Regions from separate parts of the Paenibacillus sp. GD4 genome, predicted to be linked through region 2. Evidence: riboswitches for the same ligand, from Rfam matches in the RefSeq annotation. Region 2 holds a riboswitch; the other holds the start of a gene.
What was found. Region 2 has a riboswitch for cyclic di-AMP ahead of RAC89_RS16325 (KamA family radical SAM protein). Riboswitches for the same ligand answer to the same signal wherever they lie in the genome.
Positions count from the first base shown of each region.

Region 1: another riboswitch for cyclic di-AMP. It lies ahead of RAC89_RS17250 (TrkH family potassium uptake protein); the one in region 2 lies ahead of RAC89_RS16325 (KamA family radical SAM protein).

Region 1 covers NZ_JAVCYK010000001.1:3,552,262-3,559,936, reverse strand. The annotation lists gene RAC89_RS17270 (succinate dehydrogenase cytochrome b558 subunit) at 1-544, opposite strand, end outside; gene RAC89_RS17265 (LysR family transcriptional regulator) at 805-1,695, shown strand; gene RAC89_RS17260 (cation:proton antiporter) at 1,702-2,922, opposite strand; gene RAC89_RS17255 (potassium channel family protein) at 2,927-3,589, opposite strand; gene RAC89_RS17250 (TrkH family potassium uptake protein) at 3,604-4,956, opposite strand; cyclic di-AMP (ydaO/yuaA leader) riboswitch at 5,026-5,165, opposite strand; gene RAC89_RS17245 (CPBP family intramembrane glutamic endopeptidase) at 5,419-7,092, shown strand; gene uvrC (excinuclease ABC subunit UvrC) at 7,007-7,675, opposite strand, start outside.
Region 2 covers NZ_JAVCYK010000001.1:3,370,117-3,377,791, forward strand. The annotation lists gene ehuA (ectoine/hydroxyectoine ABC transporter ATP-binding protein EhuA) at 1-4, shown strand, start outside; gene ectA (diaminobutyrate acetyltransferase) at 8-520, shown strand; gene ectB (diaminobutyrate--2-oxoglutarate transaminase) at 557-1,858, shown strand; gene RAC89_RS16310 (ectoine synthase) at 1,880-2,263, shown strand; gene thpD (ectoine hydroxylase) at 2,296-3,195, shown strand; gene RAC89_RS16320 (DUF2179 domain-containing protein) at 3,201-3,722, shown strand; cyclic di-AMP (ydaO/yuaA leader) riboswitch at 3,810-3,950, shown strand; partial or broken gene RAC89_RS16325 (KamA family radical SAM protein) at 4,385-5,089, shown strand; gene RAC89_RS16330 (glycine betaine uptake BCCT transporter) at 5,155-6,687, shown strand; gene RAC89_RS16335 (GbsR/MarR family transcriptional regulator) at 6,759-7,322, opposite strand; gene proV (glycine betaine/L-proline ABC transporter ATP-binding protein ProV) at 7,573-7,675, shown strand, end outside.

The DNA.
Region 1 (7,675 bases), 180 kb from region 2:
TCGATACTTTCTGTGCGCGAGGACCGACAGTGATTCCCCAGCTGACCAGGAACGACCACATGCCGTTGCTGAAGTGGAATACGGCAGCTACGACACCGATGACATAGAATACATAGTTGACCGGGTTTGTAGCGATTTCATGCATCCGCACGCCGATATCTCCCTGAGGAAGACCCAGCGTAATCGCAAACCGGGTTTGGAAAAAGTGCCATGCGACAAAAAGAAACGTAATGACGCCCGTCACACGCTGCCACAAGAACATTTGATTGCGGAAATAGCCATAGTTCGTTACATTATGGCGTGCCGTATAAGCAACGTACAAACCGTAGATCGCATGGTACGCCAAAGGTATCCAAATACCGAAGATCTCAAGGAACAGTACGAGCGGCAGCTCATGCAGCCAATTGACCTGATCCAAGAATGCCGCGTGTCCGCCGCTGTGCGCTTTGTAGTTGGTCAGCAAATGCTCGATCAAAAAGAAGCCGACCGGAATAACGCCCAGCAGGGAATGCAGCTTGCGAGAATAATACGAATTCTTAAACATTACCCTTCGTTCCCCCCTAGAAATGTGAAACTTGTCACTGCAAACATAAAAACCATTAAACATTGTACTCCTGCTTACCAAGGAGCGTCAACCAAATTCGATACGCCTATTTTCCATGAATCGACAATCTTTTATGCAAGCACCGCTGGAAAATGTGAACACTGCGTGACAACTACCATACTACTCCTTTATCGCTTATAATGGAAGTGCCGATTTTTTATAATCGCTTATTCGGATTATGCATATGCAAGGAGATACCCATGGAGAACCTTGATATTTTCGCCGTTGTTGTGGAACAGCAGAGCCTCAATCGGGCCTCCCAGCTGTTAAATATCTCACAGCCGGCGCTTTCCCGCAAAATCATGCGTCTGGAAGAGGAGCTCGGCGTCGAGCTGTTTCTCCGAAAAGGCAAACGGCTGGAGCTTACAAGAGCCGGCCAGATCTGCTACGAATATGCTCAGGAGCAGCTGCAGCGGGAGCGTAAGCTGCATAAAGAGCTGAAAGCCTTCCGGTCCGGTGAGAAGCCGCAATCCCTGACGATCGGAGCAAGTCTGACTACGCTTCAATCGACGTTGCCTGACCTAATTACTATTTATACCCGAGAATACCCGAATACAGACATTAAGGCCATTACCGGCAAAACCCACGAGATCGTTCCGCTGGTCAAGGAGCGCAAGGTGGACATCGGCCTGGTCGCCTCACGGATCGAACATGCCGGCCTCACCTGTCTCCCCCTGTTCGACGATCATTTGTGCCTCGTGCTCCCGGAGGATCACCCGAGCAGCGATAAGCCCGAATGGGAGGCCGGTGATCTCGACCGCCTGCCGATGATTTTGTTTTCCCGGGGTACCTGGTACCGGATTCTCATGGATGATCTGTTTCAGCGGTATGGCATCCATCCCGATGTAAAGATGGAGATCGACTCCTTCGAGGCAATCATTCGGCTCGTGTCGACCTGCAAAACGGCAACTTTGCTGCCGGAATCGTATTTGCGCCGGAACCTCATTCAAGATAACGAGCTCATCATTCGGCATATTCCTGCGCTCGAGCAAACGAAAAGAACGACCTCCCTGCTGTTTACAGAAGAGGCCGCCCTGGAGCCGTCGATCAAACGCTTCATCGATCAGACCGTGCGTCATTTTCACGTATAAAACCGTCTATCTTTCCTCCAAGCGGAGCCACTTGGCAACCAGACCGGTGGTTCCCGCCTGCACGATAATCGTCAGCAGCACAGCCATGAAGGTGACAGAGGAGATGATGTCCGCGTATTTTACCCCCATGCCTGCCACCATCCCGCAAAGTGCAGCCGGAATGACTCCGGTTTCCCGGACCCAGAACATGAATGCAATTTCATTCGGTTTCCAATCCGCCCTGGAATCGGGCAAGGTGCACGCGAGCACGGTCAGCGGACGCGCAACCAGCATGAAGATCGCAATAACTAGCAAGCTTGGCCCTAAATAAAGAAGAATGACTTCCAAATTCACCTGGCTTCCGAGCAAAAAAAAGATCAACATCCGCATAAGCACGGTCATATTTTCCGTAAAATGCTCCATTTCCTTCAGCTTGTCGTTCAGGTCAAGCCCGAAGGACGGGGCATTCCCCCAGATCAGGCCGGCTACGAAGGTGGCCATGAAGCCGCTGACCTGCAGCGATTCACCCAGCCAATACGTACCCAGCGCAGTAACCACCAGAGCGATCGTGGCGTAATCCCGAAGCCAGCCGAGCCTCAAGTGTCCTGTAACGAAGGCAAGCGCCAAGCCTACCATAATACCTACGCCAATCCCGCCAAGCGCGGTAAAGCCGAACCTCTCGATGCTGGAGAGCAGCGACACCTCTTGTCCGCTGGTGATCATCGCCAGCACCGTGAACGTCAAGATCGAACCGGTCGCATCGTTGAAGGCTGATTCGCTTTCCACGGTTTCCCGTACCTTGGTCCTGATTTTTACCTGCTTAAAGACCGGAATTAGGGTTGCCGGGTCGGTCGACGAGATAATCGCTCCTAAGAGCACAGCGTAAGCAAAAGGCAAATCCAGCAAATAATGCGCGGCAAACGCTACCACCGCACAGGTGATTAATACGCCCGGGATACTGAGCAGCGTAATCGTCACCCACACCTTGCGCAGCCCCCGAAAACGGATGTTGCGCCCGCCGTCGAACAGAATCAAAGCCGAACCGACTGTCAAAATGAACTGGTTCGTAAACGAGCTGCTTGCTTCATGAATGAGATGCAATCCTTGTCCTACAATCATTCCCGCAATCAGGAATAGAGCTACATCCGGCAATCTCAGCAACGCGGCCAATCGACCGGAAACCATCCCTATACCCAATATGAAAATCAGCAGGAACAGCACATGATGGATCAGCAGTTGATTTTCCATTCCGCTACCCGATCACTTCCTCCTCGAACGTCTCGATTTGCTGGTTCGTTCCGATAATGACCATAACATCGTTTTCTTCCACCGTATCCGTTGCAGCCGGCGCAATAATGACACCCTGCTTCTTATTAATCGCTACTACACTGCAGCCGTACCTCGCCCGCGGATCAAGGTCCTTCAGCGAGTAGCCGCACAATCGCTTCGGTACGGACAACTCTACAATCGTGTAATCCTTCGACAGCTCAATGAAATCGAGCAGGTTCGGCGAAGCCAGCTGGTGCGCAACGCGAATGCCCATATCCCGCTCGGGGAAAATCACTCTGTCCACACCGAGCTTCTCCAGCACTTTGCCGTGCAGATCGGACAGCGCCTTGGCCACGACCTTCTTCACGCCGATATCCTTCAATAGAATGGCGGCAAGAATACTTGCCTGGATGTCGTCTCCGATGGCTACGACCACACAATCAAAATTCCGGATGCCGAGTGAGCGCAGCACATCCTCATCCGTAGCGTCGGCGACGACGACGTGCGTCAGCACGTCGCTCATTTCATCAACGGATTCTTCATCCTTGTCGATTCCAAGCACCTCGAACCCAAGCTTTACCAATTCCTTGGCGATGCTGGAGCCGAAGCGGCCCAGTCCGATGACAGCGTATTGACTTCTCTTCATTTGCGGTTGTTCCCCTATCCGATAGTAATTTTCCCTTCCGGGTATCTATATAGCTCTTTTTCCGTTTTCGGGCCGAGCGCATAAGCGAGCGTCAGCGGGCCGAGACGGCCGATAAACATCATGAGGCAAATCATCACCTTGCCGAAATCCGTCAAATCCGGTGTGAGGCCCATCGTCAAGCCTACGGTAGCGAAGGCCGACGTCACCTCAAATAAAATCATCAAGAAGTGGTGATCCTCTGTAGTGGACAGCAGCATCGACGCGAAGACGACCAGGAATAGCGCAAACAAGGTCAGCGTGATCGCCTTGAGGATCCGGTCCTTGCCTAAGCGATGCCGGAACATAACGATGTCCTCCTTGCCCCGGATCATGGCAATAACAGCCCCAATCAGAATCGTAAAGGTCGTCGTTTTGATCCCGCCCCCCGTCGAGCCCGGAGAAGCCCCGATGAACATCAGGATGATGATAAAAAATTGAGTGGCCTGCCGCAGGCCCGCGAGATCCACCGTGTTCGGTCCCGCCGTTCGAGGGGCAACCGACTGGAATAGGGAGCTGAGGATTTTACCTGATAAATCCAGGGACCCTAGTGTTCTCGTATTCGTGAACTCAAACAGGAAGATAACAACCGCTCCTAATCCTATGAGAAAAGCGGACATGCTTAGAACTACCTTTGAATGAAGAGACAGCTTTCTCAACTTGCGGTAATCGAGCAGATCCGATAAAACCACAAACCCGAGGCCCCCAAGCACGATCAGCGCGCAAGAGACAAGGTTGATCATCCAATCGTCGACGTAGCTCGTAAAGCTGGAGAATGGACCTGTGATCGGCCCGAAAATATCAAACCCCGCATTATTAAAGAAAGAAATTCCGTGAAAAATTCCAAACCAGATCGCCTGGCCCGGCTCCATGTCCATAGAAAACCGGATGGCATACAATACGGCACCCATAAACTCTATCGTAAGAGAATAATAAAGCACCTTGCGGATTAAGCGGACGATTCCTTCCATACTGCCTTGATTCATCGCTTCCTGCAAAATAAGCCGTTCTTTTAAGGAGATACGTTTACGAAGAGCAAACGCGAACAGCGTCGACATCGTCATAAACCCTAAGCCGCCTACCTGAATCAATGCAAGGATAACGATTTTGCCGAAGATGGTAAACGATGTCCCGGTGTCCACCACTACAAGACCGGTTACACAGGTGGCCGAGGTAGCCGTGAACAAAGCATTCAGGAATGACAGCGGCTTGCCCGTTGCCGAAGCGATAGGCAGAGTCAGCAAAATCGCTCCCGTCACAATAATCGCGGCGAAGCCCAGTACGAGTATTTGCGGCGGCGTCAGCTCAAATTTTTTCTTTAAACGTTCCACATATTGCACCTTCCGTCCGTTTTTTGAACAACAAAAAAGACACTGGAAGCCCAATGCCGTTTGTATTGGTTCCTGTAACACGCAAGCCTACGAGGTTAGCTGTCGGATTCGGATGTACAGGCACCCGTTCAGTATGCGGCCGCAGACTGAATTCACCCCTAATATCATGGTTCCCCCGTTTTCCATAGGAAATTCGGCTCTATGCAATTGATTTGAATTATAATCCTCCGTCTGTCGGAATACAAACCCCATTTTGCAGCGATTATTCGGCATATTCGGTGAACTTGGCGCTTCGTGTCGACCCAGCAGGGGCGTACGCTAGCTTTACATGCATTTACCGTCCCTTATCTCCGTCAATCATTGGATTTCCAAGATGAATGTATGCTACCTTAAGAGAATAAGATGTTTAGTAACGCATGCAGGGGAATTCATTATATATCATTCGATTTCAAGGAGAAGCCGATGCCCAAACGTTATCAAGATCCTTCGCTTTTGTGGTTAGCTGTAGTCGGTCTGGTATTGTATCTCGGAGTTACGTTTCTTACGCCCTTCATGGAACAGGACAAGCAGATGGAGGAGCAGCCGCAGGCTCCCACTCTAAGCAAGCAGCAGGCCGCGGAAACAGCCGCAGCCTTCGCTAAGAAAATGCTGTCCTTGACGGAGCCATACGACACGTCTACTTATTATCAGTCTCACACGGTAAGAAGCGGTTATTTGCAGAAGGAAAAGCTGACGGAAGCGTATGAGAAGCAGTTCGGGGACCGCCTTCCGATTGATTATTACGAGGTGGAAATCGGGGAGCAGGCAACGGGTACTACCTACTTTGTGGATGTGGATTATCACAAGGGGAATATACTGGCATGGCAAACCGTAAGGACCGCTTCTTCTAAAAGCAAAACGGTCAGCGCCGCTGCAGCCCCCCCCGACCAATTCATCGGTTCGACATTTGCGGAACAGGGGTATGTATTTAGTGATTTCACGCTGAAGGATGGCAAGCCCGCTGCCTCAGGAGAGCTGGTGTACGAGCACAAGCAATGGCGGATTGGAGAAGCACCGTTCCGTATTGCCGTGAAAGCCTCCGGAGAGCTCGTATCGCACTTCAAGCCGGGCTTTGCCGTACCGGATACGTTCATCGCCTGGCAGGAAGCGGAGGACCGGCAATCCGGATGGATGACCTGGATCAGCATGGGCGTATCCAGTCTGATGACGCTGGCTTCCTTGATTGTGATCATAAAATATCGGCGCGAAATCACTTTATCACGCGGACTGACCATGTCGATTGCTTTCGCAGCCATCTACATCACGAACAACTTCAACATGATCCCGGCCGTGCGCTCACAGCACGGAGCCGCCCCTTCGGGCGACGGAATCGGCTTTTATCTATGGATTATCAATATTTTCGTTGTGCTTGTCGCGCTGTCGGCTTATTTCGCCTTCGTTGCCGGCCACCGCTTATGGGTTTGGAAGGGCTGGAACCCTTGGCCAACCTGGCGGGATGCGGAGTTCGGGGGCCATGTTCACAGAGCCATGGTTCGCGGCTATCTGATTTGTCTTTTCATCTTGGGCGTTCAGCAGGTGTTGTTCTTCGTAGCTATGGAGGGCTTCGATGTGTGGGCCGTCAGCGATCCGGCCGACTCCGTCTTTAACATGACATATCCGGCTTTGTTTCCCCTGATGGCATGGGCGGCGGCGATCTCGGAGGAGGCAGTCTATCGTTTATTCGGTATCGCTCTGTTCTGGAAGCTCACCCGAAGCAAATTCCTTGCCGTCTTGATCCCCAGCATGATTTGGGCGATGAGCCATACGCAATACCCGATTTATCCCGTCTACACCCGTTTTGTTGAAGTGACGATTATCGGTCTTATTTTCGGTTATATGTTCCTGAAATACGGCTTCCTTACCGCCATGTTCGCGCATGCTGCCATGGACAGCATCCTGATGGGCTTATCGCTTATGTACATGGGCCAGCCGACCCAAGTGCTGGCAGGCGCAGCCTACTTGCTCGTTCCTGCACTCGTAGGCTGGCTGCTTTCTTGGCTTCACCGGCGCTTTAAGCGTCGGCCCCCTGCTCCAGGGAACCCGGCTGCTCCTCTTCAGGACCCGAATCCGGATTCTGACCGTTTAGCGCCTGTATAATTTGCGCTGCCAGCTTTTCTCCAATGCCTAGAGGCTTGAAGTCGCCGACTTCGGCCTCTTTGATTTTCTTCAGCGAGCCAAAATGCTTCAGCAGCGCCTTGCGCCGCTTCTCCCCTATGCCCGGAATCGCGTCCAGCTGGGACACGATCATCGACTTCGCCCGCGTCTCGCGATGGAAGGTGATTGCGAAGCGGTGCACCTCCTCCTGGATCCGCTGAAGGAGGTAGAACTCCTGGCTGTCGCGAGGCAGCGGCACGACCTCCGCCGGATCGCCGATGAGCAGCTGCGCCGTCTTATGCTTCACGTCCTTGACCAGGCCGCAGACGGGGATATACAGCCCGAGCTCGTTCTCCAGCACGTCGATAGCGGCTGACATCTGCCCGCGCCCGCCGTCGATGACGATCAGATCCGGCATTTGCAGGTTATCCTTCAGCACGCGCTCGTACCGTCTGCGCACGACCTCCCGCATCGTCTCGTAATCGTCCGGCCCTTGGACCGTGCGGATTTTGTACTTGCGGTATTCTTTGCGGTCCGGCTTGCCGTCCGTGAAAACGACCATGGCGGAAACCGGATCCGACCCTTG
Region 2 (7,675 bases):
GTGAAGGATGTTGAACGAGAAAACGATTCGATTTCGTTACCCGGAAAAAGAGGACGGCGCAGCCGTTTGGAGGCTGGTGAAGGAGACGGAGACGCTCGATTTGAACGCCGTATACTGCTACATCATGCTGTGCGATTATTTTCGCAGCACATGCGTTATAGCGGAGGATGAGGATGGCATTGTCGGATTCCTATCGGCATTTCGTTCTCCGGAACAGAAGGATTGCTTGTTTATCTGGCAGATTGCCGTGAAGCCGAGCCGCCAGCGCAGGGGCATTGGGAAGCATATGCTGCATGAGCTGCTGCTCCGAGAGAGCAGCACGGATATTCGTTACCTGAAGGCGACGGTAAGTCCGTCCAATCTGGCTTCAAGGGGCTTGTTCCTGCATTTGGCCAAGTCCCATAACCTGGAGTGCCATCTGTTTGAAGGCTATGCCGCATCCATGTTTCCCTCTGAACGAGCCCATGAAGAGGAGATTCTGTACAAGCTAGGCCCTTTGCCTAGGAAAGCCGTGATGTAAGTCAGACCCGAATCCGAATAAGGGAGGAAGATCCGAATGAACACGACCTTACTGGAAAAGCCGTCCATGCACGTATTTGACCAAATGGAATCCGAGGTGCGCAGCTACTGCCGAAGCTTTACGACCGTATTTGCCAAAGCGAAGAACGCCAAGCTGTGGGATAAGAACGGGAACGAATTCATTGATTTTTTCGCAGGGGCGGGAGCCTTGAATTATGGACATAACAATGAGCGGATCAAGGAAGCGTTAATCGACTATTTGGTCCAAGACGGGGTCACGCATAGCCTCGATATGGCCACTTCGGCTAAGGAGCACTTCCTTACGACATTCGAGCAAACGATCCTGAAGCCGCGTGGACTTCACTACAAAGTGATGTTCCCCGGACCTACAGGGACCAACTCCGTGGAAAGCGCCCTGAAGATTGCCCGCAAGGTAACCGGCAGAACGGCGGTGATGTGCTTCACCAACGCCTTCCACGGCATGACGCTCGGCTCGCTGGCGGTTACCGGCAACAGCTTCAAGCGCAAGGGAGCGGGAGTAGAGCTGGGAAATTCGATCTTTATGCCGTACGACGGATACTTTGGGAAGGATTTGGATACAACAGGGTATATTGAGAAGCTTCTGGATGACCCGGGAAGCGGAGTGCCGCTGCCGGCGGCGATCATTCTGGAGACCCTGCAAGGGGAGGGCGGTCTGAACGTCGCCAGCAAGGATTGGCTGCAGGGGATCGCAGCATTGTGCAAGGAGCGGGGGATTCTGTTGATCATCGATGACGTCCAGATGGGGTGCGGCCGGACCGGCAGCTTCTTCAGCTTCGATGGGACGGAGATAGAACCGGACATCGTGTGCATGTCGAAGTCGATTGGGGGCTTCGGGCTGCCGATGGCGATAACGCTGCTTAAGCCCGAAATTGACCAATGGAACCCGGGTGAGCATAACGGAACGTTCCGAGGCAACAATCTGGGCTTCGTCGCGGCGGCAAAGGCGCTCGAATATTGGCGGACGAACGAGCTGGAGCGGGAAATTGATGTGAAAAGCAGGATGATCCGCAAGACGTTAGAGCGTATGCTCAGCCTGCATCCTGAATTGCAGGGAGAGCTCCGGGGCAAGGGATTCATTCAAGGCATCGCCTTCAGCAGGCCGGAGCTGGCGGAGGTGCTGTGCGGAATCGTTTTTGAACAAGGCTTAATCATGGAAACCTCCGGCCCCCGCGGCGAGGTGGCGAAGCTGATGCCTCCGCTCACGATTGAAGCTGAGGTGCTGGAACAAGGACTTCGCCTTCTGGCTGAAGGGTTCCGGGAGCTGGCTAGGCGGCAGGCAAAGAAGAACGATAACTGAGGACAAGGGAGAGGAAACGACATGATCGTAAAGCATTTGGAGCAGGTGCTGGGAACGAAGGACGATGTGGATACCGAGACGTGGAACTCAAGAAGGTTGCTTCTGCAGAAGGACGGCATGGGATTCTCAATGAACGATACGCTGATTAAGGCGGGAACGGAAACCTTGATCTGGTATCAGAATCACTTGGAGGCCGTCTACTGCATCGAGGGGGAGGGCGAAATCGAGGTGATCGGGGGAGAGACGTACCCGATTCGGGCAGGAATGTTCTATGCGCTGAACGGAAACGAGAAGCACTACTTGCGCGCACAATCCCAGCTGCGCATGATCTGTGTGTTCAATCCGCCTCTTGTAGGACGAGAGGTGCACGACGAGCAGGGGACCTATCCGCTGCTTACCAGCTAACATTCGAACCCAATTTTAAGGAGGATACGAGCATGACTTCAGCCAATCATTTGACGCAAGCGGACGCTACTGCCGATGTATATCCATCCCGAGTTCGGGAGTACCCCGAATGGATCGAACGTAAGGATCCCGTTGTATATTCTGCCTGGTCGCCGGATGCGCCGATCAGCCGTATCCAATCCGAATTTTATGAGCAGAACGGCTATTTGTTTCTCGACAGCTTTTTTGCGGAAGGGGAAATTGCCGAATTTAAAAACGAGCTGAAGCGTCTCTGGAAGGAGGGCCGGCATTCCGAAGCGAAGGAAGTGATTCGCGAGCCGGGCAGCGAAGAGGTCCGATCGATCTTCGCCGTGCATCAGCATAATGATCTCTTCAAGCAGCTTGCCGAGCATCCGCGGGTCAAGGGGATCGTCGATTATTTGCTGGGCGGGCCCACGTACGTTCATCAGTCCCGGATTAACTTTAAGCCGGGGTTTACGGGCAAGGAGTTCTACTGGCACTCGGATTTCGAAACCTGGCATGTGGAGGATGGCATGCCCCGAATGAGGGCGCTCAGCTGCTCCATCGCCTTAGAGGATAACTATGATTACAACGGCCCCCTGATGGTAGTGCCGGGATCTCATCGAACCTTCATCTCGTGCGTGGGGCAAACGCCGGACCAGCATTATAAGGAGTCGCTCCGCCGCCAGGAGTACGGCGTTCCCGATCAGGACAGCCTTACGAAGCTGGTGCGGGAGCACGGCATCCATACTCCTGTCGGGAAGGCCGGGTCGATCGTGCTGTTTGATTGCAACATAATGCACGGCTCGAACAGCAACATCTCTCCGATGCCCCGGAGCAACGTATTTCTGGTGTACAACAGCGAGACGAATCGTCTCGTTGCTCCGTACTCCGGGCAAGCGCCAAGACCCGGATATATCGCAGAAAGGTAGCGCCTATGATCTCGCTGCCTTTAATCGGATCGATCATTGCCATAAACATCGCATATGTTTCTACTTTCACATTACGGCTAATCTTGGTCATCAAAGGCAGAACCCTCCTGGCTTCCTTCCTTTCTATGGCTGAAGTATTCATCTACCTGCTGGGCTTGAATCTGGTGCTTCAGAACATGAACAATCCATGGAATATGGCTGCTTACTGCATCGGCTTTGGCCTTGGTGTGTATCTCGGAAGCCGCATCGAAGAAGCGCTGGCATTAGGCTATCTGGTGGTGCAGGTGATCGTGGATTCCTTAGAATCCAAGCTTCCTAACGAGCTGAGGGATCATGGCTACGGAGTAACGACATGGCCGGCGGACGGACGGGACGGCAAGCGCCTTGTGATGCAGGTCCTGGTGCGGCGCCGCAACGCCCGCAAGCTCATGCACACGATAGAGGAGCTTGCACCTAAGGCGTTCATCATTTCCCATGAGCCCAAGAACTTCAAGGGCGGCTTTTGGACGAGAATAACACGCGTGTAAGCGGAACAAGACTGCGGACTCGATGCCGCAGTCTTGTTTTGAGAAGGGAGACGTCTAAGGGCTGACAATGTTTTCCTTATTTTGTAACATAAGTGTACGCTTAATTTCCGACATCGTCGGAAATCGGGGGAACCAATGTTGTTGGGGCGAATCATGAAGTCATCGATGTAGGGAACCATCTTTCCCCGAGCCCGGCAGCTAACCTCGTCAGCAGTAGATGGGTCAACAATTGTTTGCATGCCTATGCATACTCAATGTGTGAATTGACCCGACGCATCGGGTCTTTTTGTGCTTTCCGGGAGACCCGTGCCCATGAGAATAGGGGGAACTTTCGTCCTGTAAGACGAAGCCTTTTTCATGAGCAAAGGGTCTTTTTTTGTTTTGCTCTTTTGAAAAGCGGAAAAGAAGGCAAAGCCACCAAGCATGGTGAGTTTTTTCTTGTTTTAAAGCCTATGTAATAGCAGATGTGCGATTACTGTTGCTCGATGGGCAGGTTTCGCGATTATAGTTGCAAATCTGCAATTGGGCGGGAAGGAAGGTTGGTTTTTCGTGTTTCATGACCAGTGTAATCGCAGATGTGCAATTATCGGCGCTCGGAAGCCATGCTTTCGCGTGTATAATGGCAGATTTGCAATTAGGTGACCATGGGCTGTTTTTTTATGATGTCGGATGTCAGCCCGGGCATCAACTATATTGCAAAGCATCCTGAGATTAATAACGTGCTTCTCACCGGCGGAGACAGCTTGATTCTTGCAACCGCCAAGTTGGCTAAGATCCTGGAGCGACTCAGACAGATTGAGCATGTAAAGATTATACGGTTAGGCTCCAAAATTCCTGTATTTAATCCGATGCGCATTTATGAGGACCAGGAATTATTAGATACAATCCACATGTATTCCACTCCGGAGAAGCGAATTTACGTTATGGCTCACATCAATCATGATGACCCTGTGATCCTTGGGGAGCTGCTCGACAAGCTGTCCTGGGCCGGTGTGACGCCATATTATTTTTTCATCAATCGTCCCGTAACGGGAAATCGGGAATTTGTACTGCCGTTGGAGCGGGTTTACCGGATCGTGGAGGAAGCGAAGGCCAGGACATCGGGGCTCGGGAAGCGGGTTCGCCTATACATGAGCCATACCTCCGGTAAAATCGAAATACTAGCTATCGAATCAGGCAAAGCCTATTTAAAGTACCATCAATCCCGCGACGGGGAATATGGGAAATTCATGATGCTGGACTGTCCTTCGGATGCGGCCTGGTTCGACGATCTTCCCGGAAGCGAGAAGCATTGGACTAAGCCCGGCAAAAAAGCAAGCGGGATTGTATTTGTTAATGAACTCCCCGATGTTCCGATAAGGAAATGAGGCATCCGAATAGCATCTATTGCCCGCGGATACCTTAAATGGTAAAAAGGTAAACGGAGGCTTCCATGGTTTTTACAATAGCGGCAGTTATTATTCTCCTATTTGTGCTCTGGGGCAGCTTGAATCCAAGCGGTCTCGCGAAGCAGGCTAGTGAATTTCTTGCTTATACGACGACGAATTTCGGCTGGTTTTACTTGTTCGCCGCCTTCGGATTTCTTATCTTTGTCGTTTATTTAGCGTTCAGCAAGTACGGAGGCATCCGTCTTGGCGAAGACGAGGATGAGCCGGAGTATTCCAACGTAAGCTGGTTTGCCATGCTGTTCAGCGCGGGGATGGGAATCGGGCTTGTTTTCTGGGGAGTGGCCGAGCCGCTGTCCCACTACATGTCCCCTCCTCAGGCAGCGGAGAGCCAGTCCGCCGAGGCGGCCAGACTTGCCATGCGATATGCTTTCTTTCATTGGGGACTTCATCCATGGGCCATCTATTCCGTCGTCGGAGTAGCGCTTGCTTATTTTCAATTCCGTAAAAAACGCAAGGGTCTAATCAGCCATACCTTTTATCCGCTGCTTGGTGACCGGGTTGATGGGGTACTGGGGAAGCTTATTGACATACTTGCCGTTATCGCAACGGCCTTCGGGGTGGCCACCTCGCTTGGTCTTGGCACGCTCCAGATTAACGGAGGGCTTCAGTTTCTATGGGGTGTACCGAACGGAGTAGGTGTCCAAATCGGTATCCTTGCCGTGCTTACAGTGCTGTATATGCTTTCGGCAACAACAGGTTTGGACAAAGGGATCAAAATGCTGAGCAATGCCAACCTGCTGGTGGCTCTAGGCTTGCTGATCGCGACCTTCGTGCTCGGACCCACCTCGTTTCTGCTCGATACCTTCACGGTGACGCTAGGGGGCTATCTGCAGAACCTGATCCAGATGAGCTTGCGGTTAACACCCTTTACCCAAGCAACCTGGGTCAGCAACTGGACGCTATTCTATTGGGCTTGGTGGATCGCGTGGGCGCCGTTTGTCGGCATGTTCATTGCCCGCGTATCCCGCGGCCGGACAGTGAAGGAGTTTGTGCTGGGTGTGCTGTTCATTCCCAGTCTGTTCAGCTTCCTTTGGTTCTCCGTCTTCGGGGGCGTCGGGCTGCATCAGCAAGTACTGGAGGGCTTGCCTATTGCCCAAGCGGTCAGTAAGGATATGACCTCCGCTTTGTTCATAACCTTGGGGCATTTGCCGTTAGGCAAGATCTTGGGCGCTTTGGCCACATTGCTGATTATTACGTTTTTTATTACGTCGGCAGATTCAGCTACCTATGTACTCGGGATGTTTACCTCCGGAGGGAGCTTAACCCCTTCCACCAAGATTAAGGTGGCTTGGGGGGTTGCCCAATCCTTGATCGCACTTGTTCTGCTGCTTAGCCAAGGGCTTCAGGCACTTCAGACGGCCTCCATCGTCACGGCGCTGCCCTTCGCCGTCATCATGGGCTTCATGTGCGTTTCGCTGTACACTTCTCTTCATGAGGAGGAACGGCTCAAGAGGAGGAAGGAAAGGAGATTCCGAGAGGCGCTGTACGAGCTTGTAGAAGCGCATAGGGAAAAATAAAGCAATATTTGAGCACACCAAAGCAGGCTGTTCCGTCTTAACGTTAGGCGGACAGCCTGCTTCTTGTTTTATTACTCGTTTTCCTTCGGGACAAGCTTGTAGATTTCTCCCGATTCCAAGGTATCGATCAACCGGTCGAGCCACATATAGTAGGCGATGGCTTGGTTGATCTTCTCGATATCTCCGCGAAGATAAGACTGCAGCGTCTCGTCCTCCGGGTGCTTGCCGGCAAGCGCCGTCAGCTCGTTTAGCGATTTCCGCAGAGCGGTCAGGTTCATTTCAACCGCCTTGCGCCACTTAATGACGAAGAAATCGGCAAAGGTCTGATGCCAATCCCGTTCCACCTCGTACTGATCCTTCCGCGACCCCTTCTCCCATACCTTATTGACCATCTTTAAATCAACAAGGGTTCGGATTCCCGTGCTCATGCTCGTTTTGCTCATCTCCATGGCTTCACCCATGGCATCGAGAGTCATCGGTTTATCTTGAAAAAACATCAATCCATATAATAGTCCGGTAGATAGCGTGATGCCGTATAAGTCCATGTTCTTGCCCACTGATTCAATAATGCGTTTGCGCGCCTTTTGAATCGACTGTTCATGTTCTGCGGATAAACCAGTCAATTCGGTGAACACCTTGATCCACTCCTGTCGGTGTTTGTCTAAATCTGAGTTTCGACATATTAGCCTTATTGTAAGTAACAGAAAACACAAAGTAAAGAAAGAACTAGGTAAGCATTACGGAGGAAACGGGAAGAAAACAAAGGATAACCCTGTACAGTATTTTCTGTACAAACGATACAAACGAAATGAACGGTTGACACTTTGTTTTCTTGTACGATAGACTAGGGTCAGAACTGGAAATGAACTGGAATGGGGTGTTACCTTGGCCGTCATTGAGGTTAAAGAGCTTTCCAAGGTGTTCGGAAACGAACCGGATAAGGTGTTTCCGTATCTTGAGAAAGGCTGGAGTAAAGAGAAGATATTGA